Regions from separate parts of the Pseudomonas wenzhouensis genome, predicted to be linked through region 3. Evidence: predicted binding sites of a transcription regulator. Region 3 holds the regulator's gene; each other region holds the start of a gene.

The links. Region 3 encodes sigma-54, which starts transcription at its own class of promoters, with help from an activator protein. Its sites were predicted from a motif close to ANTGGCATNNANNTTGCTNT; they were not measured.
Region 1: a site for sigma-54 is predicted at 2,012-2,031, ahead of glnA (glutamate--ammonia ligase). Genes of this name have one in related genera too.
Region 2: a site for sigma-54 is predicted at 2,026-2,045, ahead of flgB (flagellar basal body rod protein FlgB). Genes of this name have one in related genera too.

What each region holds. Positions count from the first base shown of each region.
Region 1 is NZ_CP072610.1:4,214,323-4,217,576, forward strand. Features, by position in the region: gene typA (translational GTPase TypA) at 1-192, opposite strand, end outside; gene thiI (tRNA uracil 4-sulfurtransferase ThiI) at 343-1,797, opposite strand; gene glnA (glutamate--ammonia ligase) at 2,126-3,254, shown strand, end outside.
Region 2 is NZ_CP072610.1:1,854,809-1,858,062, reverse strand. Features, by position in the region: gene flgE (flagellar hook protein FlgE) at 1-393, opposite strand, end outside; gene flgD (flagellar hook assembly protein FlgD) at 430-1,095, opposite strand; gene flgC (flagellar basal body rod protein FlgC) at 1,115-1,558, opposite strand; gene flgB (flagellar basal body rod protein FlgB) at 1,570-1,977, opposite strand; gene J7655_RS08545 (tRNA dihydrouridine synthase) at 2,263-3,213, opposite strand.
Region 3 is NZ_CP072610.1:913,144-916,397, forward strand. Features, by position in the region: gene rapZ (RNase adapter RapZ) at 1-20, opposite strand, end outside; gene ptsN (PTS IIA-like nitrogen regulatory protein PtsN) at 23-487, opposite strand; gene hpf (ribosome hibernation-promoting factor, HPF/YfiA family) at 500-808, opposite strand; gene J7655_RS04105 (RNA polymerase factor sigma-54) at 908-2,401, opposite strand; gene lptB (LPS export ABC transporter ATP-binding protein) at 2,579-3,254, opposite strand, start outside.

The DNA of each region.
Region 1 (3,254 bases), 1.2 Mb from region 3:
CTTGATGGCGGTGTTCTTGGCCAGAATGGTAATGCCGCGCTCTTTTTCCTGGTCGTTGCTGTCCATCACGCGCTCGTCGTTGAGCTCGTTACGCTCCAGGGTGCCGGATTGACGCAGCAGGGCGTCGACGAGGGTGGTTTTGCCATGGTCGACGTGGGCGATGATGGCGATGTTGCGCAGTTTTTCGATCACTGTATGTATCTCGATCAGAGGATTCGGTGTGTCGCCCAGCCTGGACGACGAATATGAAGAAATTGGAGTCAGCGGGCCGAATACGGCACCTGTGAAAGCGAGCGGTCGGGAGGGCGATGGCGGATACTCCCGCCATTGAGCCCCGGCGTTCTATGACGGACGATAAACGCGCACATTGGCATGCCCCTCACTCAACAGATGATGGGCATGCAGGCGACTCATGACGCCCTTGTCGCAATACAGCAGGTACTGGCGGTTCTCATCCAGTTCCTTGAATTTGTTGTTCAGCGCGTAGAACGGCAGCGCCTGCACTTCGATGCCCGGCACGTCCAGCGGCTGGTCTTCGGCGGCATCGGGGTGACGGATATCGATGACGATCTGTCCGGCCAGCGCTTCGCCGACTTCCTCGACCTGCACGTCCTTGCCCAGTTCGTCGATCACACGGTCGATGGGCAGTTGGGTGGCGCGTTCCAGGGCACGTTCGAGGATGGCCATGTCGAACTGCGCCTCCTCGTACTCGATGCGATAACTGCGCGCCTTGGTGGTCGGGTTGACCGAGATCACGCCGCAATACTCCGGCATGTTCTTGGCGAATTCGGCGGTGCCGATGCGCGTGGCGGTGTCGATGATGTCCTGCTTGTGGCTGGCGATCAGTGGGCGCATCACCAGCATGTCGGTGGCCGAGTCGATCACCGCCAGGTTGGTCAGGGTCTGGCTCGAGACCTGGCTGATCGCCTCACCGGTGACCAGCGCTTCGATCTGCAGGTTTTCGGCAATACGGGTGGCCGCGCGAAGCATCATGCGTTTGAGGATAACGCCCATCTGGCTGTTGTCGACCTTGCCGAGAATCTCGCCGACCACTTCCTCGAACGGCACGCTGATGAACAGCACACGCTGCGAGCGGCCGAACTTCTGCCATAGATAGTGCGCCACTTCCATCACGCCCAGCTCATGGGCACGACCGCCGAGGTTGAAGAAGCAGAAGTGACTGACCAGGCCGCGACGCATCATCTGATAGGCCGCCACGGTGGAGTCGAAGCCGCCACTCATCAGCACCAGGGTCTGTTCCAGCGAACCGAGCGGATAGCCGCCGAGCCCTTCGTGACGGTTATGCACCACAAAGAGGCGCTGATCGCGAATCTCCATGCGCACTTCGACATCCGGCTTCTTCAGATCGATGCCGGCTGCATTGCACTCGCGGCGCAGGCGCGAACCGACATGACGCTCGACATCGATGGAGCTGAACGCATGCTTGCCGCCACGCTTGCAGCGTACGGCAAAGACCTTGCCCGGCAGCTGGTCGGCGTAATGGCGCTTGCAGTGTTCGGTGATGTCGTCGAGATCGCCCAGCGGGTACTCATTCACCTCGAGGAACAGACCAATGCCCGGCGTGTTACGCAGGCGTTCGGTCATCTCGGCCAGCAGCCTGGCATCGTCCAGGTCGGTCTCGACCTCCAGATTGTCCCAGACACCGGTCACCCGAACGTCGGGGTCAAGATCACGCAGCACGGAGCGAATGTTCTTCCCCAACTGGCGGATGAACTGCTTGCGCACCGGGCGGCTCTTGATGGTGATTTCCGGGAAAACTTTGACGATGAGCTTCATGAATAAGCCGCCCACTTGGGGGACGAAAAAACAGGGGCGCGGATTATAGCGGAAATTGTTCAAGCTTTGACCAAAAATACTGCATCGATCACTTCATGCACCAAAATGGTTCTTTATTGAAATTTCCAGCCCCTAAACAGTGCAAATATTCCTGGCAAATGACGACGCAGGCGGCGCAATCCCTGAGTTTCGCGGCTTCTGCCCAATACAGGGCACTGGCATGCAATTTGCTCCCTTGTGAGGCAGGTCGCCCTGAAGGACTATCCCGCCGGGCTTCACCGCATCTTCAAGGCTTATCGACAAGAGCCTTTTCCACCTGGAGGACAACATGTCTAAGGCTGTTCAACTGATCAAAGAACACGACGTGAAGTGGGTAGACCTGCGCTTCACCGACACCAAGGGCAAACAGCATCACGTGACCATGCCGGCCCGTGACGCCTTGGACGAAGACTTCTTCGAACACGGCAAGATGTTCGACGGCTCGTCCATCCACGGCTGGAAAGGCATCGAAGCCTCCGACATGATCCTGATGCCGGTCGATGAAACCTCCGTGCTGGATCCGTTCACCGAAGAGCCGACCCTGATCATCGTCTGCGACATCATCGAGCCGAGCACCATGCAAGGCTACGATCGTGACCCGCGCTCGATCGCCAAGCGCGCTGAAGAGTTCCTGAAAACCACCGGCATTGGTGACACCGTATTCGTCGGCCCGGAGCCGGAGTTCTTCATCTTCGATCAGGTGAAGTTCAAGTCCGACATCTCCGGCTCGATGTTCAAGATCTACTCCGAGCAAGGTTCCTGGATGACGGACCAGGACGTCGAAGGCGGCAACAAGGGCCACCGCCCGGCTGTCAAAGGCGGTTACTTCCCGGTTCCGCCGTGCGACCACGACCACGAAATCCGTACTGCCATGTGCAATGCCATGGAAGAAATGGGTCTGGTCGTCGAAGTGCACCACCACGAAGTGGCCACTGCCGGTCAGAACGAAATCGGCGTGAAGTTCAACACCCTGGTGGCCAAGGCTGACGAAGTTCAGACCCTGAAGTACTGCGTGCACAACGTCGCCGATGCCTACGGCAAGACCGCGACCTTCATGCCGAAGCCGCTGTACGGCGACAACGGCTCGGGCATGCACGTGCACATGTCGATCTCCAAAGACGGCAAGAACACCTTCGCGGGTGAAGGCTATGCCGGTCTGTCCGAGACCGCCCTGTACTTCATCGGCGGCATCATCAAGCACGGTAAGGCCCTGAACGGCTTCACCAACCCGTCGACCAACTCCTACAAGCGTCTGGTTCCGGGCTTCGAAGCGCCGGTCATGCTGGCCTACTCGGCTCGCAACCGTTCCGCTTCGATCCGTATTCCGTATGTGTCGAGCCCGAAAGCCCGCCGCATCGAAGCGCGCTTCCCGGACCCGGCTGCCAACCCGTACCTGTGCTTCGCTGCACTGCTGATGG
Region 2 (3,254 bases), 940 kb from region 3:
GCCACTTTCATCCGCTGCATAGCCCTGCAGGCGGTAACCGAAATTATTGACCAGGTAGCCGTCGCGATCAGTGCCGAAGTAACCAGCACGGGTATAACCAATCTCTCCGTTGTTGCTGGTCACGAAAAAGCCATTACCGTTGATCGCCAGGTCCAGGGCGTTGTTGGTGTAGTTGATATTGCCCTGGTTGAACAGCTGCGATACGTCCGCCAGCAACACGCCGCTGCCCTGCGCATTCTTGCCGGTACCCAATACGGAGGCCGCATAGACATCGGCGAACTCGGCACGCGACTGCTTGAAGCCGGCAGTCCCGGCGTTGGCAATGTTATTACCGGTAACGTTGAGGTCGCTGGTCGCGGCACGCAGACCACTGAGACCAATATTGAACGACATGGAAGACTCCTTTGCCGGAACGCCCGGCGGCAATAATTACTGGCCGATGACCTGCACTTGGGAAAGCGGAACACTGCCCAGGCCGGCCAGGTTGAGCATCAGCTCATTGCCGCCCAGGGTGACGCTGTCGACGTTGGCCGGCAGCATGGTGTACAGCGCCTTGGTTTCACTGCCGTAGGTCGCCTGCGCCTCGAATTTGTAGGTGCCCGGCGGTGCCACGTTTCCGCTGGAGTCCTTGCCGTCCCAGATGAAGCTGACATTCCCCGCCGCCTGCTCACCCAGATTGACCCGGTTAACCAGTGCACCGGCGTTGTTGTAGACATTGACGTACACGTTGCTACTGCTCACCGGCAGCACGGTGCTGGCCTTGAAGCTCTCGCTGGTGTCGACTACCGCCTTGTCGCTCGGGATGATGACCTTGCGCCCGACCAATGAAGAGGCCTGCAACGCCTGCGAAGACTGGAAGCTGGAAAGCATCGAGCCCATGCTGGTATTGAGCTTCTCGATCCCCTCTACCTGACTGAACTGCGCCAACTGAGCAATGAACTCACCGTTGCCCTGCGGCTCCAGCGGGTTCTGGTTATTCAACTGCGCCACCAGCAGGTTGAGGAACTCGTTCTTGCCAAGCTCCTTTTTCTGAGTGGTTTCCTGCTTGATCTGGTACTGATCGAGTACCGAACTCGTGCCGCTTACTGTGCTCATCCCTCGTCTCCTCGATACGTTACTGACCCAGGGTCAGCACGCGCTGCAGCATCTGTTTGGCGGTATTCATCATTTCCACGTTGGTCTGAAAGGCACGGCTGGCAGAGATCATGTCGGCCATTTCCTCGACCACGTTGACGTTCGGGTAGTAAACGTAGCCATCGCCGTTGGCCATCGGGTGATCCGGCTCATAGCGCGGCATCAGGCTGCTCTGATCCTCGATCACGCCCAGCACCTGAACACCACGCCCGGCCTCGTCCTGCTCGGCGAACAGCGAACCCCGGTCACCACCCTGCGCTTGCTGAAACACGGTGGCGAATACCGGATGACGGGCGCGATAGGTCTGCTCAAGACTCGACGACACGGTCTCGGCATTGGCGATGTTGCTGGAAATGGTATTGAGACGCGTGCTCTGGGCACTCATGCCGGTTCCGGCGATATTGAAAACACTGGCAAGGGACATGGCCTGACTCCTTATTCGCCGCGCAGGGCTGCAGTCAGCCCTTTGAATTTGCTGTTGAGAAAGGTAAAACTGGCCTGGAACTGCACCGCGTTCTCGGCGTAGTTCGACTGCTCGATCTGCAGGTCGACGGTGTTCTGATCCAGCGAGGCATGGAACGGCGTGCGGTAAGGCAGCTCGGCCTCGCCACTGAGTACACCGTCGGCGGCGATATGACGGCTGTCGGTACGGTTCAGCGATACCGGGCCACGCTGCTGACGCGCGCTTTCGGCGGCCAGCACGCTGGCAAAGTCGAGATCACGCGCCTTGTAGTTAGGCGTATCGGCATTGGCGATATTGTTGGCCAGCACCTCGGCGCGCTGGGCGCGGAAACCGAGAGCCTGTTCATGGATACCGAGTGCTCTACCGAAGTTGATGCTCATGCTCTGAACCTTTGCCGCAGGGGCCGTCTGATCACTGTTGCCAGAGATAAAGCAAAGGCTGTGCCATATAAAAAATCACATATAAATCAACTGATTAGTGATTAATCCAGGCAAACAGAAGGGCAAAGCGGCAAGGACTTACCGCCCTCAGGCAAACAAGCGGCAAGGCCAGTCCGGCCAATTGCCGCCTGCAGCGCGCAAGCCCTACCCCTGAACAAGGGCCTGCCTGAAGGCTATTTCTACCGTTGATCACTCGCAGCAGGCGAGACGCGCAAGAAGGCGACGCTACCGGGCAGATGCGGCGAGCAGGCGGTCGATACGCTCGCAATCCTGCTCGCGGCGAACTTCGGCGAACAGCGCCACCGCCTCCGGGTAGGTTCGGGTCAGCATGGCCAGCCATTGCTTCAGGCGCCCCGGCGCATAGCGCGGAGCCAGCTTGCGCCGCGCCTGCTGCCAGAAATCGAGCAACAGAGGCTGCAGCTCTGCCCAGCTCATATCCTCAGGCTCCACGCCCGCCCGGACTGCGGCGACCTGCCGGGCCAAACCGGGACGCGACACCAGCCCACGCCCCAGCATGATGTCATCCACACCACTGATCTCACGGCAGCGACGCCAATCGTCCAGCGTCCACACTTCGCCATTGGCGAACACCGGCACGCTGACGACATCCTGCACCCGCGCCACCCATTCCCAGTGCGCCGGCGGCTTGTAGCCTTCGACCTTGGTGCGCGCGTGCACGACGATCTGGCTCGCCCCACCCTCGGCCAGTGCCCGCGCGCAATCCAGTGCACCCTCCTTGCCTTCGAAGCCCAGGCGCATCTTCGCCGTTACCGGAATCTCGGCCGGCACCGTACGGCGCACTTCACGAACGATGGCATGCAGCAGCTCCGGTTCCTTGAGCAGCACCGCACCACCGCGCGATTTGTTCACCGTCTTGGCCGGGCAGCCGAAGTTGAGATCGATCACCGGCGCGCCGAGCGTGCAGGCAAAAGCAGCGTTGTCGGCCAGGCACCTTGGATCGGAACCCAGGAACTGCACACGCATGGGCGTACCAGCGCGCGTGCGCGAGCCGTTGAACAACTCGGGGGCGAGCTTGTGGTAGGTGGCTGCCGGCAACAATCGCTCGCTGACACGGATGAACTCGGTGACGCACCAATCGATGCCGCCAATACGGGTCAGTACGTCGCGCAGAATATCGTCGACCAGCCCCTCCATGGGCGCCAGGGCGATTTGCATGAGCTTGTCCGGATAAATGGGGCGCACAGTTTAAGGGGTCG
Region 3 (3,254 bases):
CTGACGATGATCAGGCGCATGTTCAGTGACCGTTCTGAATGTCTACGACGACCTGATAAAGCTCTTCGCCGCTGCTGGCCTGACGTAGACGTTCGCGCACATCTTGGCGATCGAGCATGCTGGCGATCTGCCGCAGCAACTCGAGGTGCGCATCGGTTGCCGCTTCCGGCACCAGCAGGACGAACAGCAGATCCACTGGCGCACCGTCAATGGCATCGAAGTCGACGGCAGCATCCAGATGCAGGACAGCGCTGATGGGTGCACTGCAGCCAGCCAGGCGGCAATGCGGAATGGCGATGCCGTTGCCGAAGCCGGTGGAACCGAGCTTCTCGCGGGCGATGAGGCTTTCGAAGATATCCTGGGTATCCAGGTCGGGCAGGTCGCGGGCAACCAGGTTGGCAATCTGTTCGAGTACGCGTTTCTTGCTGCCACCCGGCACGTTCACCAGGGAACGGCCGGGGGTCAGGATGTTTTCAAGTCGGATCATGGATGGGGAATGTCAGCGGGCCGTGGCGCCTTGCAGGCGTTCGAGCTGCTTTTCCTTGTGCTTGATGAGTTGACGGTCGAGTTTATCGGCCAGCAGGTCGATGGCTGCGTACATGTCCTGATGTTCGGCATTGGCGACGACTTCACCACCGGCAATATGCAGGGTGGCTTCGATCTTCTGCTTGAGTTTTTCGACCTCCATTATCACCTGAACGTTGGTGATCTTGTCGAAGTGGCGTTCCAGTCGGCCGAGTTTCTCGCCGATGTAGTCACGCAGGGCGTCGGTCACATCCAGCTGATGTCCACTGATGTTGACTTGCATACCGCTTTCTCCTTGTTGCCTTGTGTAAGAGATGGGTCTGGGTCAGACCCACCACCGGAACACTGTGGCCTGTTCGCCGGGGCGATCAGTCGATCTTGCTCACATCAGGCGTTTGCGTTCGCTGGAGGGCGCAATACCGAGAGATTCACGGTACTTGGCTACTGTCCGGCGTGCGACCTGGATGCCTTGTGCCTCCAGTAAACCAGCGATCTTGCTGTCACTCAATGGCTTTTTCGCGTTTTCCGCGGCAACCAGTTTTTTGATGATGGCGCGGATCGCGGTAGACGAGCATTCGCCGCCTTCGGAGGTGCTGACGTGGCTGGAGAAGAAATATTTCAGCTCGTAAATACCACGCGGGGTGTGCATGAATTTCTGCGTGGTGACGCGCGAGATGGTCGACTCGTGCATGCCTACCGCTTCGGCGATGTCATGCAGCACCAGCGGCTTCATGGCCTCGTCGCCGTAGTCGAGAAAGCCGCGCTGATGCTCGACGATCTGCGTGGCGACCTTCATCAGGGTTTCGTTGCGGCTTTGCAGGCTCTTGATGAACCAGCGCGCCTCCTGCAGCTGATTACGCATGAAGGTATTGTCGGCGCTGGAGTCGGCACGTTTGACGAACCCTGCGTACTGTGGGTTGACGCGCAGGCGCGGCATGGCTTCCTGGTTCAGTTCCACCAGCCAGCGGTCATTGTGCTTGCGCACGATCACGTCGGGTACCACGTATTCCGGTTCGCTGGATTCGATCTGCGAACCCGGACGCGGGTTCAGGCGCTGGATCAGGTCGATGACCTGACGCAGCTCGTCTTCCTTGAGCTTGCTGCGGCGCATCAGTTGGGCGTAGTCACGGCTGCCGAGCAGCTCCAGGTAATCGCTCACCACGCGCTGGGTTTCGTTGAGCCAGGGGGTGTTGCTGGGCAGTTGGCGCAGTTGCAGCAGCAGGCACTCGCGCAGGTCGCGGGCGCCGATACCGGCAGGTTCGAACTGCTGGATGCGGTGCAGTACCACTTCCACTTCGTCCAGTTCGACATCCAGCTCCGGGTCGAAGGACTCGGTCACTTCCTCGAGGGTTTCCTCAAGGTAGCCGTCATTGTTGATGCAGTCGATCAGGGTAGCGGCAATCAGCCGATCCTTGTCCGACATGGGGGCCAGGTTCAGTTGCCAGAGCAGGTGACTGTGCAGGCTTTCGCCACTTGAGGTGCGGGTGGTGAAGTCCCACTCGTCATCGTCGCTGCTGGGCAGGCTGCTGGCGCTGGTCTGGTAGATGTCTTCCCAGGCGGTATCGACCGGCAGCTCGTTGGGGATGCGTTCACCCCATTCGCCTTCTTCCAGGTTATCCACCGTCGGGGCGGTTTCCTGGTAGCTCTCTTCCTTGCTCGGAGCTGGGGTGGCGCTTTCGGCGCCATCAGCCATGGGGTCACTGTTGTCGAAGTCGTCGCCATCTTCCTGGCGCTCGAGCATGGGATTGGATTCCAGTGCCTCCTGGATTTCCTGTTGCAGGTCCAGGGTCGACAATTGGAGGAGGCGGATAGCCTGTTGCAGCTGCGGGGTCATCGTCAGCTGCTGGCCCATCTTGAGGACTAGCGATGGTTTCATTGCAGACCTTAATTTACTGGCGAGTTACGCCTTCCACATCAGGGCGCCGAAGCGCCGCCAGGAAGCAAATTATATGCCTGAACTTCTCGTTCTTGCCTAGGGGTTGCAATATTTCTGTAGCGAAACAACGGCGACTTGCAGGCTGTTTCAAACATCAGCAGCGCGCGCTGTTATCCGCTACAGGCGGAACTCGTGACCCAGATACACCTCTTTGACCGTCTGGTTGGCGAGGATGGCCTCGGCGTCACCTTCGGCGATCAGCTGTCCGTCGTTGACGATGTAGGCGGTTTCGCAGATGTCCAGGGTTTCGCGCACGTTGTGATCGGTGATCAGGATGCCAATGCCCTTGGTCTTGAGGTGATGGATGATCTGCTTGATATCGCCTACCGAAATCGGGTCGACACCGGCAAAGGGTTCGTCGAGCAGGATGAACTTGGGGTTGGTCGCCAGCGCGCGGGCGATTTCCACGCGGCGCCGTTCACCACCGGACAGGCTCATGCCCAGATTGCCAGCGATATGGTGGATGTGAAATTCCTGCAGCAGGTTTTCCAGCTCCGCCTGGCGCCCAGCACGATCCAGATCCTTGCGCGTTTCGAGGATGGCCATGATGTTGTCGGCCACTGACAGCTTGCGGAAGATCGAAGCCTCCTGCGGCAGGTAGCCGATACCTGCGCGCGCCCGCCCATGCATGGGCTGGTGGCTGACATCCAGGTCGTCGATCAGCACGCGCCCCTGATCGGCGCGTACCAGGCCGACGATCATGTAGAAGCAGGTGGTCTTGCCGGCGCCATTGGGGCCGAGCAGGCCGACGATCTGGCCGCTTTCGATGCTCAGGCTGACATCACGCACGACC